DNA from 3 places in the Telluria sp. ZB4P36 genome. Region 1 is predicted to be linked to each of the others. Evidence: riboswitches for the same ligand, from Rfam matches in the RefSeq annotation. Region 1 holds a riboswitch; each other region holds the start of a gene.

Evidence for each region. Region 1 has a riboswitch for thiamine pyrophosphate ahead of thiC (phosphomethylpyrimidine synthase ThiC). Riboswitches for the same ligand answer to the same signal wherever they lie in the genome.
Region 2: linked by a shared signal. The riboswitch ahead of AC56LK_RS21205 (D-amino acid dehydrogenase) and the one ahead of thiC (phosphomethylpyrimidine synthase ThiC) in region 1 are both predicted to bind thiamine pyrophosphate.
Region 3: linked by a shared signal. The riboswitch ahead of AC56LK_RS00185 (TonB-dependent siderophore receptor) and the one ahead of thiC (phosphomethylpyrimidine synthase ThiC) in region 1 are both predicted to bind thiamine pyrophosphate.

Annotation. Positions count from the first base shown of each region.
Region 1 covers NZ_JCASIE010000003.1:456,454-462,161, reverse strand. Annotated here, with positions in the region: gene AC56LK_RS07365 (hypothetical protein) at 1-247, opposite strand, end outside; gene AC56LK_RS07360 (VOC family protein) at 354-722, opposite strand; gene AC56LK_RS07355 (DUF2147 domain-containing protein) at 742-1,188, opposite strand; gene AC56LK_RS07350 (valine--tRNA ligase) at 1,334-4,132, opposite strand; TPP riboswitch at 4,311-4,417, shown strand; gene thiC (phosphomethylpyrimidine synthase ThiC) at 4,478-5,708, shown strand, end outside.
Region 2 covers NZ_JCASIE010000021.1:53-5,760, forward strand. Annotated here, with positions in the region: partial or broken gene AC56LK_RS21190 (SDR family oxidoreductase) at 56-463, shown strand; gene AC56LK_RS21195 (bestrophin family protein) at 470-1,474, shown strand; gene AC56LK_RS21200 (GlxA family transcriptional regulator) at 1,485-2,483, opposite strand; gene AC56LK_RS21205 (D-amino acid dehydrogenase) at 2,517-3,890, opposite strand; TPP riboswitch at 3,852-3,958, opposite strand; gene AC56LK_RS21210 (phasin family protein) at 4,201-4,866, shown strand; gene AC56LK_RS21215 (LysR family transcriptional regulator) at 4,904-5,708, opposite strand, start outside.
Region 3 covers NZ_JCASIE010000001.1:35,582-41,289, forward strand. Annotated here, with positions in the region: gene AC56LK_RS00180 (CocE/NonD family hydrolase) at 1-1,128, shown strand, start outside; TPP riboswitch at 1,192-1,299, shown strand; gene AC56LK_RS00185 (TonB-dependent siderophore receptor) at 1,389-3,524, shown strand; gene AC56LK_RS00190 (HDOD domain-containing protein) at 3,562-4,527, opposite strand; gene AC56LK_RS00195 (AAA family ATPase) at 4,617-5,129, opposite strand; gene pnuC (nicotinamide riboside transporter PnuC) at 5,126-5,708, opposite strand, start outside.

The DNA of each region.
Region 1 (5,708 bases):
CCGCGCCGGCAGCGAAGGGCGCGAGCAGCACCAGGGCGCACAGGCGGGCAAGCGGGGGCGAGCGCTTGATGTGGTGTCCGGCCATGCCGACGAAGAAGAAGCTGGACGTGGCCAGCAGCTGGGCCGCCAGCAGGGCGGCGGAGCGGGACAGCTCGGAGCTCGCGGCGCCGTTCGGGAATAGCAGCATCGGCGGCACGACCAGGACCAGCATGCCGGCCATCAGGCAGGCAAAACGCAAGAAGAGCATTCGGGATTTCCTCGTAACAGTTCGTTGGGGACAAACCTCAATACGAAGAAGATATCCAAATTACAATTATTGCGGCGCGCGAATGAACGCTGCCGGACGGTCAGTCTCAGGCGCCCGGCAGTTCCTGTCCGATCATGATGCGGTGCCCGTCGGCCGTGCGCAGGCCGAATTCGCGCATGCCCCAGGCTTCGTCGCGCAGCGGCTTGACGAATTCGGCGCCGTTCGCCACGGCGCGCGCATGCCAGGCATCGACGTCGGTGACGTCGAGGTAGGCGAAATAGGAATGCTCGCCGGTCTGCGCCGCCGGCATCGCGTCCGGGCAGGCGCCCGCCATGATGCGGCAGCCGTCGCGGATGAACATGCGCCAGCCCGGATCGCCCATCTCGTGGATGGCGAAGCCGAGCACGTCGCGGTAGAAGGCCGCCGAGCGCTCGAGGTCGGGGACGGCCAGCACGTACAGGTGATCGCGGATCATGTGCCGGCCGCCGGGAGGCTTACTGCTCGCGGACCCAGGTCTGCGAACGGCCGAACATCGGTGCGCCGATGTAGCCGCGCACCTCGAGCTTGCTGCCATTGTCCTTCAGCTCGGCCTTGCTCTTGTAGGTCTTGCCCTTGGACGGATCGAGGATCTCGCCGCCTTTGTATTCGTTGCCGTCTTTCTTGAGGCCCGAGAGGATGGTCATGCCGATGAGCGGCTGGTCCTTGCGCGCGCCTTCGCAGGCGGTGCACTTCGGGTTCTGGTCCTGGTCGGCCGGGCGGAACAGCTTCTCGATCTTGCCGGTCAGGATGCCGTTGTCCTCGGTGATGCGTACCAGCGACTTCGGCTTGCCGGTTTCGTCGTCGATCGTTTTCCAGGTGCCGGCGGCCGAGGTGTTCTGTGCCATGGCAGCCGGTACGGCCAGGATCATGGCCATCAGGCTTGCGCCCATCAGTTGTCGCATATAGGTCTCCATTGTTGTGGTCTGACGGAACCAGTGTAGCAAACTGTATTCACGGCTGGGTCATCGAAATCCGAGGAAGTATTCGAATCGTCCGGCTTGCAACAAAAAACGCGGCCGAAGCCGCGTTGTTCGTGGGTGCCGCAGCTTAGGCCGCCGGCAGCTTGGCCAACTGCTCCTGCATCTTGGCCAGCGTGGCCGAGAAGTTCGCCACGCGTTCCTTTTCCTGCTCGACCACCGCGGCCGGGGCGCGGGCGACGAAGCTTTCGTTGGACAGCTTGCCGCTGGCCTTGGCGATCTCGCCCTGCAGGCGCGCGATCTCCTTCGACAGGCGCTCGCGCTCGGCGGCGACGTCGATCTCGACCTTCAGCATCAGCTTGGTGGTGCCGACGATCGACACGGCGGCCGGCGATTCCGGCAGCGCGTCGACGACCTGGACTTCGGCCAGCTTGCCCAGCGACTGGATGTAGGGAGCGAACACCGCCATGCGGGCGCGGTCTTCGGCGTTGCCCGGCTCGACGATCAGCGGCACGCGCACCGACGGCGACAGCGACATCTCGCCGCGCAGGTTGCGGGTGGCGTCGACCAGGGCCTTCAGCTGCTCCATCCAGGTTTCCGCCTCTTCGCTCACCAAGGACAGGTCGGCCAGCGGGTAAGGCTGGACCATGATCGAGTCGCCGGTCTTGCCGGCCAGCGGCGCGATGCTCTGCCACAGCGCTTCGGTCACGAACGGGATGATCGGGTGCGCCAGGCGCAGGATCACTTCCAGCACGCGCAGCAGGGTGTGGCGGGTGGCGCGCTGCTGTGCTTCCGTACCCTGCTGGACCGAGACCTTGGCCAGCTCCAGGTACCAGTCGCAATACTCGTCCCAGACGAACTTGTAGATGGCGCTGGCGATGTTGTCGAAGCGGTAGTCGGCGAAGCCCTTGGCGATCTCGAGCTCGACGCGGTTCATCAGCGAGATGATCCAGCGGTCGGCCGGCGACAGGTCTTCCGGGTTCGGCTGGCTGCAGTCTTTCCCCTCCGTGTTCATCATCACGAAGCGGGTGGCGTTCCACATCTTGTTGCAGAAGTTGCGGTAGCCCTCGCAGCGGCCGAGGTCGAAGTTGATGTTGCGGCCCAGCGAAGCATAGCTCGCCATCGTGAAGCGCACCGCGTCGGTGCCGAAGGCCGGGATCCCTTCCGGGAATTCCTTGCGGGTGGCCTTGGCGATCTTTTCCGCGGCGCGCGGGTCCATCAGGCCGGTGGTGCGCTTGGCGACCAGCGAGTCGATGTCGATGCCGTCGATCAGGTCGATCGGGTCGAGCGTGTTGCCCTTCGACTTGGACATCTTCTGGCCCTGCGAGTCGCGCACCAGGCCGTGCACGTACACGGTCTCGAACGGCACCTTGCCGGTGAAGTGGGTCGTCATCATCACCATGCGGGCGACCCAGAAGAAGATGATGTCGAAGCCGGTCACCAGCACCGAGGACGGCAGGAAGTGCTGCATGTCTTTGGTCTGTTCCGGCCAGCCCATGGTCGAGAAGGGCACCAGGGCCGACGAGAACCAGGTGTCGAGCACGTCGTCGTCGCGGCGCAGCGCGCCCGTGATGCCTTGCGCGGCGGCCTTGGCTTTCGCTTCTTCTTCATCGCGGGCGACCACGATGCGGCCTTCATCGTCGTACCAGGCCGGGATGCGGTGGCCCCACCACAGCTGGCGCGAGATGCACCAGTCCTGGATGTTGCCCAGCCACTGGTTATAGGTGGTGGTCCAGTTCTCGGGCACGAACTTGATCTCGCCGTTCGCGACCTTTTCCAGGGCCACGTCGGTGATCGACTTGCCCGGATTGAAGGTCCCTTCCGGCGCCGGCTTGCTCATGGCGACGAACCACTGGTCGGTCAGCATCGGCTCGATGACGACGCCGGTGCGGTCGCCGCGCGGCACCATCAGCTTGTGCGGCTTGACCTGCTCCAGCAGGCCCTGGGCGTCGAGGTCGGCGACGATCTGCTTGCGCGCGGCGAAGCGGTCCAGGCCCTGGTAGGGGCTCGGGCCGTTCTCGTTGATCTTGGCGTCGAGCGTGAAGATATTGATCGGGGCTAGGTTGGCGCGCTGGCCGACCGCGTAGTCGTTGAAGTCGTGGGCCGGGGTGATCTTGACGCAGCCGGTGCCGAATTCCTTGTCCACGTAGCTGTCCGCGATGACCGGGATCTGGCGGCCGGTCAGGGGCAGGGTGAGCAGCTTGCCGTGCAGGTGGGCGTAGCGCTCGTCGGTCGGGTCCACCGCCACGGCGACGTCGCCCAGCATGGTTTCAGGACGGGTGGTGGCGACGGTCAGGTGGCCCGAGCCGTCCGCCAGCGGGTACTTGATGTACCACATCGAGCCGTCTTCTTCCTGCGAGTCGACTTCCAGGTCGGATACCGCCGTGCCCAGCACCGGGTCCCAGTTGACCAGGCGCTTGCCGCGGTAGATCAGGCCCTGTTCGAACAGGCGCACGAAGACTTCCGAGACGACCTTGGAGCGGGTCTCGTCCATCGTGAAGTACTCGCGCTGCCAGTCGGGCGAGGTACCCATGCGGCGCATCTGGCCGGTGATGGTGTTGCCCGACTGTTCCTTCCACTCCCAGACCTTCTCGACGAAGGCTTCGCGGCCCAGGTCGTGGCGCGAGATCTTCTGGGCGTCGAGCTGGCGCTCCACCACGATCTGGGTGGCGATGCCGGCGTGGTCGGTGCCCGGGATCCAGGCGGTGTTGTAGCCGCGCATGCGGTAATAGCGGGTCAGGCCGTCCATGACGGTCTGGTTGAAGGCGTGACCCATGTGCAGGGTCCCCGTCACGTTCGGCGGCGGCAGCTGGATGCTGAACGACGGCTTGCCGTCTTCCATGCTGGCGGTGAAGTAACCGCGCTGCTCCCATTCGGTGCGCCAGTATTGTTCAATGTCTGCAGGCTCGAAAGACTTGGCTAATTCCATGATGTAGTGGCGTTGGTCGATAGTTAACGTTCGAAAACGACCATTATAGAGTAGGAGTCAGCCGGTGCGTTCGGCCAGGCCCACTGTCAGCCGACTTCGCCCATATGCTGTGGTTATGGATTGATAATCTTTACACATAAATAAACATGGGGCTATAATCCGCTCGCTGCCGACGGGCAGCAAACGCTAGGGGTCCTGCCGGCGCGCAAAGCGCCAGGCGGGTGAGAAATACCCTCTGAACCTGATCTGGATAATGCCAGCGAAGGGAAGCTTCAAAGACATCGGCCGTGTCCGCACGCGCTTGCCGTCTGCGCCTCCTTTGCTGGCTCCTCAACAAGGAGCCACATGAATGCACCACTGAACGCATCACTTCGATTCGACGCCGCGACCGCCATGGTCGACAGCGCCGCCATCGAACCCTTCCCGAACTCGCGCAAGGTCTACATCGAAGGCAGCCGGCCCGACATCCGCGTCCCGATGCGCGAAATCAGCCAGTCGCCCACGCCCGACAGCTTCGGCGGCGAGCCGAACCCACCGCTGTTCGTCTACGACACCTCGGGCCCGTACACGGATCCGACCGCCAGCATCGACGTGCGCCGCGGCCTGGCGACGCCGCGCCTGCCCTGGATCGTCGAGCGCGGCGATACCGAGGAGCTGGCCGGCCCCACCTCCGACTATGGCAAGGCGCGCCTGGCCGATCCGGCGCTCGAGGCACTGCGCTTCGAGCTGCAGCGCACGCCGCGCCGCGCGCGTGCCGGGCGCAACGTCACCCAGATGCACTATGCGCGCCAGGGCATCGTCACGCCCGAGATGGAATTCGTCGCCCTGCGCGAAAACCTGCGCCGCAAGGAATACCTGGCCTCGCTCATCGAGTCGGGCCCGGTGGGCGAGCGCATGGCCGGCCTGCTGGCGCGCCAGCATCCGGGCCAGTCCTTCGGCGCCAGCATCCCCTGCGAGATCACGCCCGAATTCGTGCGCGAAGAGATCGCCCGCGGCCGTGCCATCATCCCGGCCAACATCAACCATCCGGAAAGCGAGCCGATGATCATCGGGCGCAACTTCCTGGTGAAGATCAATGCCAACATCGGCAACTCGGCCGTGACCTCGTCAATCGGCGAGGAAGTGGAGAAGATGACCTGGGCGATCCGCTGGGGCGCCGACAACGTGATGGACCTCTCGACCGGCAAGCACATCCATGAGACGCGCGAGTGGATCATCCGGAACTCGCCGGTGCCGATCGGGACGGTGCCGCTCTACCAGGCGCTGGAAAAGGTCGGCGGCAAGGCCGAGGAACTCACTTGGGAGATCTACCGCGATACCCTGATCGAGCAGGCGGAGCAGGGCGTCGACTACTTCACCATCCACGCCGGCGTGCGCCTGGCCTACGTGCCGATGACGGCCAAACGCCTGACGGGCATCGTGTCGCGCGGCGGTTCCATCATGGCCAAGTGGTGCCTGGCCCACCACAAGGAATCCTTCCTGTACACGCATTTCGAAGACATCTGCGAGATCATGAAGGCCTACGACGTGTCCTTCAGCCTGGGCGACGGCCTGCGCCCGGGCTCGATCTACGACG
Region 2 (5,708 bases), on a different contig from region 1:
CGTCAAACAGCCCAGATCCAAGTTTCCAATGAAAAATGCCAGTCAGCTTAACTGACTGGCATTAGAATCCGGCCTGCCCTACACCATCGTGCATTCCACCCAGTTCTTCGAATTCCTGGGCGGGATCGCCGCATCGGCGGCGCAAGGCGACAGCATCGCCCTCTCGCCCGCCTTCGTGCAGCCGATTTCGTCGGACGACGTGGCCCTGGCGATGGCCGACGCCGCCCTCGGCGCGCCGGTGAACGGCATCGTCGAGATCGCCGGCCCGGAGCGCTTCCGTCTGGCCGAACTGGTGCAGCAGTACCTGGTGGCCAGGAAGGACCCGCGTACCGTGCGTGCCGACGTCCATGCCCCCTACTTCGGCGCGGAGCTGCAGGAAGACACGCTGGTGCCGCACGGGAAAGCACAGCTGGGCGCGGTCCGGCTGCAGGGCTGGCTGCAGGCGCAGGCGCCCTCAAGCTGAGCACAAATGCATATCGGAAAGTCCTACGGCCTGGCCGAATTCGTCTACTGGACGCGGCGCAGGATCTACGTCGCCGCGGCGGCGGCCGGCGCGGTCGCGGCGCTCTACCAGCTGGGCGGCTGGCGCTGGCCGGCCTTGCCCTGGCCGGTGCTGGCGCTGCTGGGAACCGCGGCGTCCTTCATCGTCGGATTCAAGAACGTCCAGAGTCATGGCCGCACCGTCGAAGCGCAGCAGATCTGGTCGTCGATTACGGCCTCCAGCCGCTACTGGGGCCTGATCAGCCGCGACTTTCCGGCCGACGAAAACGCCGTCCGCGAGCTGATTCCCCGGCACCTGGCCTGGCTCACGGCGGTCCGCTACCAGTTGCGCACCCCGCGTGTCTGGGAGGCGGCGGCCACCGCCCCGAATGCCGAATACCGGGAGCGCAGCTTCGTGGTGGCGGAACGCAGCATCCCGCTCGAAGCCGAACTGGCCAAGTACCTCCCGCCGGCCACCATCGCGGAACTGCTGGCGGGCGGCGACATCCCTGCCGCGCTGATGTCCCAACAGAGCCGCGCCATCCGCGGCCTGTTCCTCGCCCAGGATCTGCCGGTGCTGCATCACACCGAGATGCAGAAAACCCTCAAGGACCTGATCGACCAGCATGCGCGTGCGCAGCGGATCAAGAATTTTCCTTATCCGCGCCAGTACACGATCGTCAATTCACTGTTCGTGTGGCTGTTCGCCCTGCTGCTGCCCCTCGGGATGGTACGGGAGTTCGCCCAGCTGCCCGCGCCCGCCCTGCTGGACGGGCAGATGGGCTGGTTCGCCGTGCCCTTCAGCGTCCTGATCGCCTGGATGTACCTGGCGCTCGACCAGGTCGGCGAAAGCACCGAGAACCCCTTCGAAGGCGGTGCCAACGATGTTCCCATCACCCATATGTCGCGCGCGATCGAGCAGGAATTGCTTGCGCTGCTGGGATCGGCGCCCGACCGCAGCGCGCCGCCGCCGGACGGCCACATCCTCCTGTAGGCGCGCCTGCCTACGCGGCCGGGCTCTTGGCCAGCTGGCGCCGGTATGCCGAGGGCGTGAGGCCCAGGTTGCGCAGGAAGCTGACGCGCATCCGGTCTTCGTCGCCGAAACCGCATTGCAGGGCGATCTGGTCGAGCTTGCGCTCCGATTGTTCCAGCATCCGCCGCGCCGCTTCGACCCGGAACAGTTCGACCGCCTTGCCCGGCGAACGTCCCGTCCTGCTTTTGTAGACCCGTGAAAAATTGCGGGCGCTCATGCGCGCGCGTTCGGCCAACAGCTCGACGCTGAGGTCGGCATTGTGGAGATTGTCGAGGATCCAGGCATGCAGCGCGTCGAAACCGGCGCTGTCGCGCGACTGCGCCCGCAGCAGTTCGCTGTGCTGCGACTGGCCGCCGGGGCGCTTCATGAACACCACCAGGTCGCGCGCCAGGTCCATGGCGACGGCCCTGCCGCAATCTTCCTCGACCAGGGCGAGCGCCAGATCGATCCCCGCGGTCACGCCGGCCGAGGTCCAGACCTGGTCCTGGCGCACGAAGATGGCATCCCGGTCGACCGTCACGGAGGCGAAGCGCTGTTCCAGCAGGTCCGACATGGCCCAGTGCGTGGCGGCGCGCCTGCCGTCCAGCAGGCCGGCCTGGGCCAGCAGGAAGGCGCCGGTGCAGACCGATGCGGTGCGCCGCGCGCGCGGCGCCGCATGCCGCAGCCAGTCGACGCTCGCATCCAGCTGACCCAGGAGCCCGGCGATGCCGGACGATCCGGGTACGACGATCGTGTCGATGGCGCGCTGGCCGAACGCGGACACGGGCAGCGTGTCGATCACGACGCCTTCTTCGGTGCGCACCGGGCCGCCGTGCAGGCTCACCGTCTGCAATTCGTAGGGAAGCAGGTCGCGCCCGCCCATGTGCCGTTGGGCGGCCCAGAAGACGGTCTGCGGACCGGTCAGGTCGAGCAGACCCGTCCCGGGAAACGCAAGGAACAGGATGAGCGGGGCCTGGCGGGTGGCTGGCATGGCGAACGGGAATGCGATATCGACCCCGGCATCTTACCGGATCGTGTCTGGCCCGGAAAAAGCGACGTGCAGCTCGGGCTTGCGGCCCGAGATGAGATCGGCCAGCGCCCGCCCGGAGCCGCAGGCCATGGTCCAGCCCAGCGTGCCGTGCCCGGTATTCAGGTACAGGTTCGCATAGCGCGTCGCGCCGATGTAGGGGACGTTCGAGGGCGTCAGGGGCCGCAGGCCGGCCCAGTAGCGCGCACGATCGTAATCGCAGGCGCCGGGGAAGAGTTCGCGCACGCGCCGGGTAATCGCCTCGCAGCGCACCGTGTTCAGCGCGCGCGAATAGCCGTCGAGCTCGCAAGTGCCGGCCACGCGCAGGCGCGCGCCGAGCCGCGACAGCACCAGTTTGTGGCCGTCGTCGGTGAGCGACACCGTCGGCGCCGCGGCCGCGTCGATGACTGGATAGGTCGCCGAGTAGCCCTTGCCGGGATAGATCATCAGCCGGATACCCAGCGGCGCCAGCAAGCCGGCCGAAAAACTGCCGAGTGCGACGACGAAGGCGTCCGCGTTCAGCACTCCGTGCCGGCCTTCACCGTCGATGTGCTCCACGCCGCTGATCTTTCCCGCCTCGGCCAGCAGGCGCGTCACGCTCGTGTTGTAGCGGAAGCGGATGCCCGCCGCCTCACCCCTCGCTGCCAGTTGCGCAGTGAAGGCGTGGACGTCGCCCGACTCGTCGCTGGCGGTAAAGTCGCCGCCCACCAGCCGGACCCGCGCTCCGGCCAGCGCGGGTTCGATGCGCAGCACCTCATCGGCACCGATCGTCATGCGCGGGCAGCCCAGGTCGCGCATCGCCGCCGCGGCACGGCAGGCCCGGTCGAACTCGCGCTGGTCGGTGTACACATGCAGGATGCCGCGCGCCAGGTGATCGTAGTCGATTCCGGTCTCGGCACGCAGGGCCTGCAGGCTGCGGCGGCTGTAATCGGCGATGGCGACGATCCGGCGCAGGTTGGCGGCCACCCGCGCAGGGCGGCATTCGCGCACGAACTGCAGGCACCAGCGCCATTGCAGCGGATCGGCGCGCAGGCGGAACAGCAGCGGTGCGTCTTCGCGGCCGAGCGAGCGCAGGACCTTCAACAGGCCGGCAGGGTTGGCCCAGGGCTCGGCATGCGATACCGAAATCTGGCAACCGTTCGCAAAGCTTGTTTCCTGCGCCGGCCCCGGCTGGCGATCGAGCACGGTGACCTCATGCCCTGCCTGCCGCAAGTACCATGCGCAGGCCGTGCCGACCACGCCGGCTCCCAGCACAATGACTTTCATCGGATCCTTGTCTGCGTCTCGGGCGCCTGGGCAGGAGCGGGCAAGGGAGTGGTTGGATGCGGCATGACCGGGATCGCCACGCTTCCCTTCGCCGGCATTATCCAGATCAGGTTCCGAGGGTATCTCTCACCCACGACGCGCGTTCGCGCGGCGCAGGACCCCTAGCGTTTGCCCTTGTCGGGCGCAAGCATTCTATCGCGTTCCAAATGTGTCCGCGGAGAACGACGCGCAAATACTTTTGCCGATTCGTCCCGTGCGCGCCAAAAGGGGCGCATAGTGTCCTGTGTTCGCTCGATGCTTTTCCGATCCTGCATCTTCGCAGCAATCCGCTGCCTCTCCTCGACCCGCCCTCCTGCCGCTCCCGATCCATCGGGACCGTGCCCTCACGCGGCTCGACACCGACAAGGACCTCCCCATGTTCCCTTATTCCCCTTCCAGCAATCCCGCCCTCCGCTCCCATGTGGATTCCCAGCTCGCCTGGTTCAATGACCTCAACAAGACCCTGACCGGCTCCTTCCAGGCCGTGTGCGAAGCCAACCTCAAGCTCAGCCAGAGCATGATCGAAGAAACCATGAACGCCGGCAAGCGCATGCTGTCGAGCGAGCGTCCCTTCGATGCCATGGGTGCGGCCGCGGCCCATGCCCAGCCGGCTTCCGACAAGCTGCGCGCCTACCAGCAGCATCTCTCGCGCCTGGCGGCCGAGGTCCACGTCGAACTGGCCCGCGTCGCCGAGCAGCACGGTCCGGAAACCTCGCGCACCGCCCACGCCCTGGCGGACGACGTGACGCGCGCCGCCGCCGAAGAAAGCGCGCGCAGCATGCGCCAGCAGGAAGAAGTCCTGAAGACCTTCCGCGATCCCTTCCAGCCGGTCGATGCGCAACGCGGCAACGGCGGTGGCAACGGCCATGTCCATGCCGCGGCGAACCTGCATGCCGAGCGCGCCAACGCGAACGCCGGCAGCGGTGCCAGCATGCAGTTCGACGGGCTTGCCGACAACGGTTCCGTGCAGGGCCACGTGCAGGGGCCGGCCGCGCAGCCGGCCCCGCAGGCGGGCAACAAGCCGCCGCGCAAGCCGGGCTGAGAGCATTCCTTGAAACGGCCGGCCTTCCCGGCCGTTTTCACGTTTCGGGCAGCATCAACTCGGCGATCCAGTCGATGAACACGCGCAGTGCCTTGCCGAGATAGCGGTTGGGCGGATAAGCCACGTAGAGCGGCATCGGATCGATGCGCCAGTCGGGAAAGAGCCGCACCAGGGCGCCGCTCGCCGCATGGTCCCGGGCCATGTAATCCGGCAGCCATAGCGCGCCCAGGCCGGCCAGTCCGGCGGTCAGGTAGGCGTTGCCGTCGTCGATCGCCAGCACGTAGCGTCCCGCGATCTTGACGGTCTCGCCGCCGCGGTGCATGGCATAGGGCAGGCCGTTGGACCAGCGAAAGCGCACGATGTAATGAGGCGCATCCTGCAGCGCCAGGGGATGCGCCGGTGTGCCGGCCTGCGCCAGGTAGGATGGCGCCGCGTACACGCCAAGCTGCAGGTCGCCGACGTGGCGCGCCACCAGCGATTCGTCGGTAATCCTGCCGCCGCGCACCACGCAGTCGACGTTCTCGCCGATCAGGTCGACCTTGCGGTCGCTGGCGCCCAGGTCGAACCGGATCTCGGGATAGCGCGCATGGAAGGCCGGCAGCGCCGGTACCAGGATCATGTTGGCGAAGGGACTGGGCACGTCCACCCGCAGCAGGCCGCGCGGCGCCGGGGAAGCGCCCGGCAGGTTGTTCTCGATGTCGTGCAGGTCGGCCAGCAGGCGCACCACGCGCTCGTAGTAGGCGGCGCCATCGAGCGTCACGTTGACCTTGCGCGTCGTGCGGTTGAGCAGCTTGAGGCGCAAGTGGCTTTCCAGCTGCTGCACCAGCTGGGTGACGCTGGTG
Region 3 (5,708 bases), on a different contig from region 1:
GTGATCTACGCCCCCAGCTTCAGTGCCAGCGCGTCCGAGAACGCCGACCTGTGCGAATACCTTGCCAGCCATGGCTACATCGTGCTGTCCAGCGCTTCGAAGGGAGCGCGCACGCGCGCGATGACGGACGATATCGAAGGCCTCGAGACGCAGGCAGCCGACATCGCCTGGCTGATCGCGCAGGCGGCCGCACTGCCGCAGGCGGACCTGGAGCGGCTCGCGGTCGCCGGTTTCAGCTGGGGCGGCCTGGCGAACGTGATGGCCGCGGCCCGCGATGACCGGATAAAGGCGCTGGTGAGCATCGACGGGTCGGTGCGCTACTTCCCCCAATTCGTTGACGGCGGCAAGGCCGCGGTGCCCTATGTGACGCCGGCGCGCCTGCCGGTGCCGCTGCTGTACCTGGCGCAGCGCCCCACGTCGATCGAAGACCTGAACCGCCGCGACAAGAGCACGGCCTTCAGCCTGCTGAACCGGATGACTTACTCCGACGTGCTGGTGGCCACGATGCATCCGATGCTGCACCATCATTTCGCAGCAGATGGGCTGCGCTTCGCCCGCGCCGGCGATTTCGACGACTACGACCGCGGCGAAGTGCGCGCCGCGCATGGCTGGATGGCGCAGTACGTGCGCCGCTTCCTCGACGCCAAGCTGAAAGGAGACAAGGCGGCGCATGCCTTCCTGGCCAACAAACCCGAGGCCAACGGCGCACCGAAGCGCATGATCACGATCGAAGCGAAACGCGGCAGCGGCCTGGCGCCGACCCGTGAGAACTTCGCCAGCCAGCTGGCCGAGCGCGGCTTCGACCAGGCCTTCGAGCTGTATCAGGACGTGCAGGCGCGCGGCGCGAGTTTCAAGCTCGGTCCGGACGCGATCAATTCCTGGGGCTACGAGCTGCTGCGCGACGGGATGCATGCCGAATCCATCGCCATCTTCAGCTTCGGCACCCGCCTCCTGCCCGAGGATGCGAACCTGTTCGACAGCCTGGGCGAAGCGCAGGAAGCGGCGGACCACAAGGAAGATGCCGTGCGCAGCTACCGCCGCTCGCTGGAACTCAACCCGCGCAACAGCAATGCCGTGGCGCGCCTGAAGGTGCTGGACCTGAAAGTGTCCAGCCTGGCGCCGAAGTAATCACAGGGCCGGCCGCCGGCCCTTGCCACATTCACCACGCCCGCCCGGGTCCGTGGTACACTGCCGCCTCGCTAGGGGTCCTGGTGCGCGCACAAACGCGCTGCCGGGTGAGAGATACCCTTCGTACCTGATCTGGATAATGCCAGCGAAGGAAAGCGCAACGCAGTTCCCCATTTGTTTGCCCTTCCCCCACGTTGGCTCCGGCTTTTTTATCAAAAGCAGCGCGCCACTTTGCCGTGGCGCGCGAAGACGAGCAAACCATGACTTTCAAGCTGAAGCACTCCGTTCTTGCCTGCGCCATCCTGCAGGCCTTTTCCGTATCCGCCCAGGAAGCCGAAGGCGTCGCCTCGGTGGTCGTCACCGGCAGCCGCTGGATCGCCAGCGACCGCGCCAGCATCGGCGGCTTCTCCGACGCGCCCCTGCTCGACACCCCGGCCTCGATCACCGCCATCAACCGCACCCAGATGCTGGACCTGTCGATCCGCAACGTGAGCGACGCCGCGCGCTTCGACGCCTCGGTCGGCGACGCCTACAACGCGGTCGGCTATGCCGAGCAGTTCTCGATCCGCGGTTTCGCCCTCGACAACGCCACCAGCTACCGCAAGGACGGGATCGCGATCCCCGCCGACACCCAGATCCCGCTGGAGAACAAGGAACGCATCGAAGTGCTGCGCGGCCTGGCCGGCCTGCAGGCCGGCGTCGCGGCGCCGGGCGGCATGGTCAACTTCATCACCAAGCGCCCGACCAATGCGCCGCTGCGCTCGACGCTGGTGGAAGTGAGCGAACGCGGTACCCTGCACGGCGCGATCGACCTGGGCGGCCGCTTCGACGACCGCCGTTTCGGCTACCGCATCAATGCCGCGGCCGAAGACCTGAAATCCTATGTGCGCGGCGCCGACGGCGAGCGCCAGTTCGTGTCCGGCGCCTTCGACTGGCAGATCAGTCCGAACGCGCAGCTAGCGCTGGACCTGGACCACCAGCACAAGTCGCAGATCACCGCGCCCGGCTACCAGCTGCTGCGCAACGAAGTCCTGCCGACCGGCGTGTCGCCCAAGATCCTGCTGAACGCCCAGCCCTGGACCAAGCCGGTGGAAACCGACAGCAGCAACCTGGGCCTGCGCTTCGAATACCGCCTCAATCCCGACTGGACCGCGACCATCAACGCCAACAAGCACTGGTTCAAGCGCGACGACTACACCGCCTTCCCCTACGGCTGCAGCAACGAGGGGGACGGCTTCTATCCGGGCTACTGCTCGAACGGCGACTACGACGTCTACGACTACCAGAGCGTCGGCGAGCGCAAGACCCCGTGGGGCGCACAGGCCATGCTGCAGGGCCGCTTCGCCATCGGCGCCGTGCGCCACCAGCTGACCGTCGGCGCGGCGCTGTCGGAGCGCCACGACAGCTTCGGCGAATACGTCTACGACTACGCCGGCTACAGCAACATCTGGAACAACTTGACCGTGGATCCGGCGCCGGGCAGTCCGCGCACCGGTCCGGTGATGGAACGCCGCAACGACCGCGAGAGCGCGCTGTTCGTGCAGGACGTGGCCACGCTGTCGGAACGCATCACGCTGCACACCGGCCTGCGCTGGGTGAAGCTCAAGCGCGACGAACTGGCCGAGATCGAACAGGGCTGGGTGCATGCGGATGACAGCTTCGTGCTGCCGAGCGTGGCGCTGGTCTACAAGCCGGCGCGAGACTGGAGCGTCTACGGCTCGCTGAGCCACGGCCTGCAGCACGGCGGCATCGCCGAGATGGGCACCGCCAATGAAGACAGCGTGCTGCCGCCGAGCCGCTCGAAGCAGGTGGAACTGGGTGTCAAGGGCATCGTCAACAATGCCGTGATGCTGACCGCCGCGGCCTTCGACATCCGCCAGGGCCTGGAGTACGTGAATGGCGCCAAGCTGTTCGTGCGCGCCGGCCAGCAGCGCCACCGCGGCGTCGAACTGGCGGCCCAGGGCAAGCTCAATGCCGACCTGAACTACAGCCTGTCGCTCATGGCGCTCGACGCGAAGCAGACCGGCACCGGCGACGCCAGCGTCGAAGGCAAGCGCGTGACCAATGTGCCGGAATTCCGTTCGACCGCCTGGGTGGAGTATGCGGTACCGGCGCTGGCCGGCCTGAAGCTCGACGCCACCTGGCAGTACGCGGGCAGCAAGGCCTTCGATCCGGCCAACCGCGCCGTCGTCCCGGGCTACCATGTGGCCGCGCTGGGCGCGTCGTACGCGCTGCGCATCGGCGGCATGGGTCGTGGCACAAACGCCATCCTGCGCGCGCGCCTGGACAATGTGTTCGACAAGTTCTACTGGCGCGACGTGACGCAGTCGCTGGGCGGCTACCTGCTGCCGGGCGCGCCGCGTAGCTTCCGGGTGTCGGCGCAGTTCGACTTCTGACGCGCCTTGCCTGCCACGCCTGCCGTGGCAGGCGGCCTCAATCCGTCAGCTCGGCCAGCTTGCCGAGGCAGCGGCGCTGGAAGCCGTTCAAGCCGTCGGTGACGAAGCTGTCGTCGTCTTCGATCACGCTGGCATCGAGCAGCAGGCGCAGCTTGGCGATGCGGTCGCCCTGGGCCAGGGCCTGGGCCAGCTGCGGCCCGTCCGGGTCGCCCGCCCAGGCAATCGCCTCGACCACCTCGGCGGGGAAGTCCCAATGCCGCGCGATCACCGCCGACAGCTGGCGGCTGGCCGCGAACAGTTCGACCCCGAAGGTTCCCGAGCCCGGGACCTTGCCGCCGCAGATGCCGTCGGCCACCTGGAAGGCGACCTGCAGGCCCACGTTCTGCATCAGGCCGGCCAGGTAGGATTCGAACACGCCGGCGGACAGGCCCGGCGCCATCACGCTGGCGGCAAAGGCGCAGCGTTCGGAGTGGCGCCAGACGACCGGCGCCACCTGGCGCGCCACGCCCTGCACCTTCACCCGCACCAGCGGACGCATCGCGATCTTCGCCAGCAGCATGCGCAGGCCGTTCAGGCCCAGCATCGTGACCGCGCCGTCGATGGCTTCGATCGGCTTGGCCGGCCGGTAATAGGCGCTGTTCGCCTCGCGGATCACTTCGGCGACCAGCACCAGGTCGCGTCCCACCTCGGCCGACAGCGCGGCGATCGAGATGTTCTCGTCCGACAGGGCGCCCAGCAGTTGCGTGATCAGCTCGGGCACGCGCGGCACCAGCACCGACGCCTTTTCGGGATCGTCCGCCAGGGCGCGCACGGCCTCGAGGATCTGCTGTTCCTCTTCCGCGCTGGCGTTGGTGCCGTTCGACCTGACCAGCCAGCGGTAGAAGGCGGCGTCCAGCTCGGCCGTCACATTGTCGGCATGCTGCTCCACGGCCTTATCGGCGCCGGCTTCGGCAGCAGTCTCCTTCTCGTTGCCGCCCAGAAGACGGCCTATCCAGTTTTTCACAGCGCACCGCCGTATTTGTCAACGCAGAGAAAACTATTTTAATACCATACGGCAACAAAAAGACAAGCGTAAGAAGTTTTTCTTTGAATCTAGATCAAAGCCTCGACCTGCCGTATCCGGTCCGGCAGGCTGCCTTCCAGCAGGACGTAGGGGATGGCGCGGGCGTCCAGCGTCTCGAGCAGCATCCGGTGCACCTTCTGGCGCACCTCCTCGGATTCGCGCTGCAGGCCGTCCGGCTCCCAGGGGCTGTCGGGCGCCGTCACCAGGGTCCACGCATAATCGTGGCTGCTGTCGAGGCGCGCCAGCTGCGGGTCGACGCGGTTCCAGTACTGGCGGCTGTACAGCGCCGTCATCAGCGGCGTGGTGTCGCAGAACAGGAAGCGGTGGGCACGCGCGGCAGCGTCGTTCTCGCGGGCGCGCTGGGTGCGGGCGATCAGGTACTGGTCGCTTTCGAAGGGCACGCGGCCACGGGTGTCGACGAATTCGCGCAGGTATTCCGGCACCCAGACGGTGCCGTAGTGCCGCGCCAGGGCTTCGCACAGGGTCGATTTGCCCGAGGATTCGGCGCCCAGCACCGCGACGCGTGCGAGTGGCCCGCTCATGCATCCCTCCGCGCGATGTTCGACCAGGCGCGCCAGCCGGTCCAGGCCAGCACCACGAAGACGGCGTACAGCAGCGCGGTCAGCATCAGGCCCTTGTAGACGTACAGGCCGACGTAGAGCACGTCCACCACGATCCACACCAGCCAGTTCTCCACCTTCTTGCGCCCCAGCAGGAGCTGGCCCACCAGGCTTCCCGCGGTGAGGAAGCCGTCCGCATGCGGCACGTCGGTGTCGGTGAGGTGATCCAGGAAAGCGGACAGCAGCACGAAGCCGATGACCCAGCCGGCGATGGCCCAGCCCCGGCCCGCGCGCTGCAGGCGCGTCACCACCAGCTGCTGGTCGCCGGCGCCGTGCAGCCATTGGTACCAGCCCCATACCGAGGCCCCGATGAACACGAACTGCAGGCCCATGTCGCCGTACAGCCTGGCGTCGAAGAACACCACCGCATAGGTCGCCGAGGAAGCGATCGAGAACAGCCAGGCCCAGTGCTTCTGGCGGATGTTCAGCAGCACGGTGGTCGCCGCCAGCAGGAAGGAGATGAGTTCCAGCGGGGTGGTGCTGAAACCGGGGAAGGCTAGC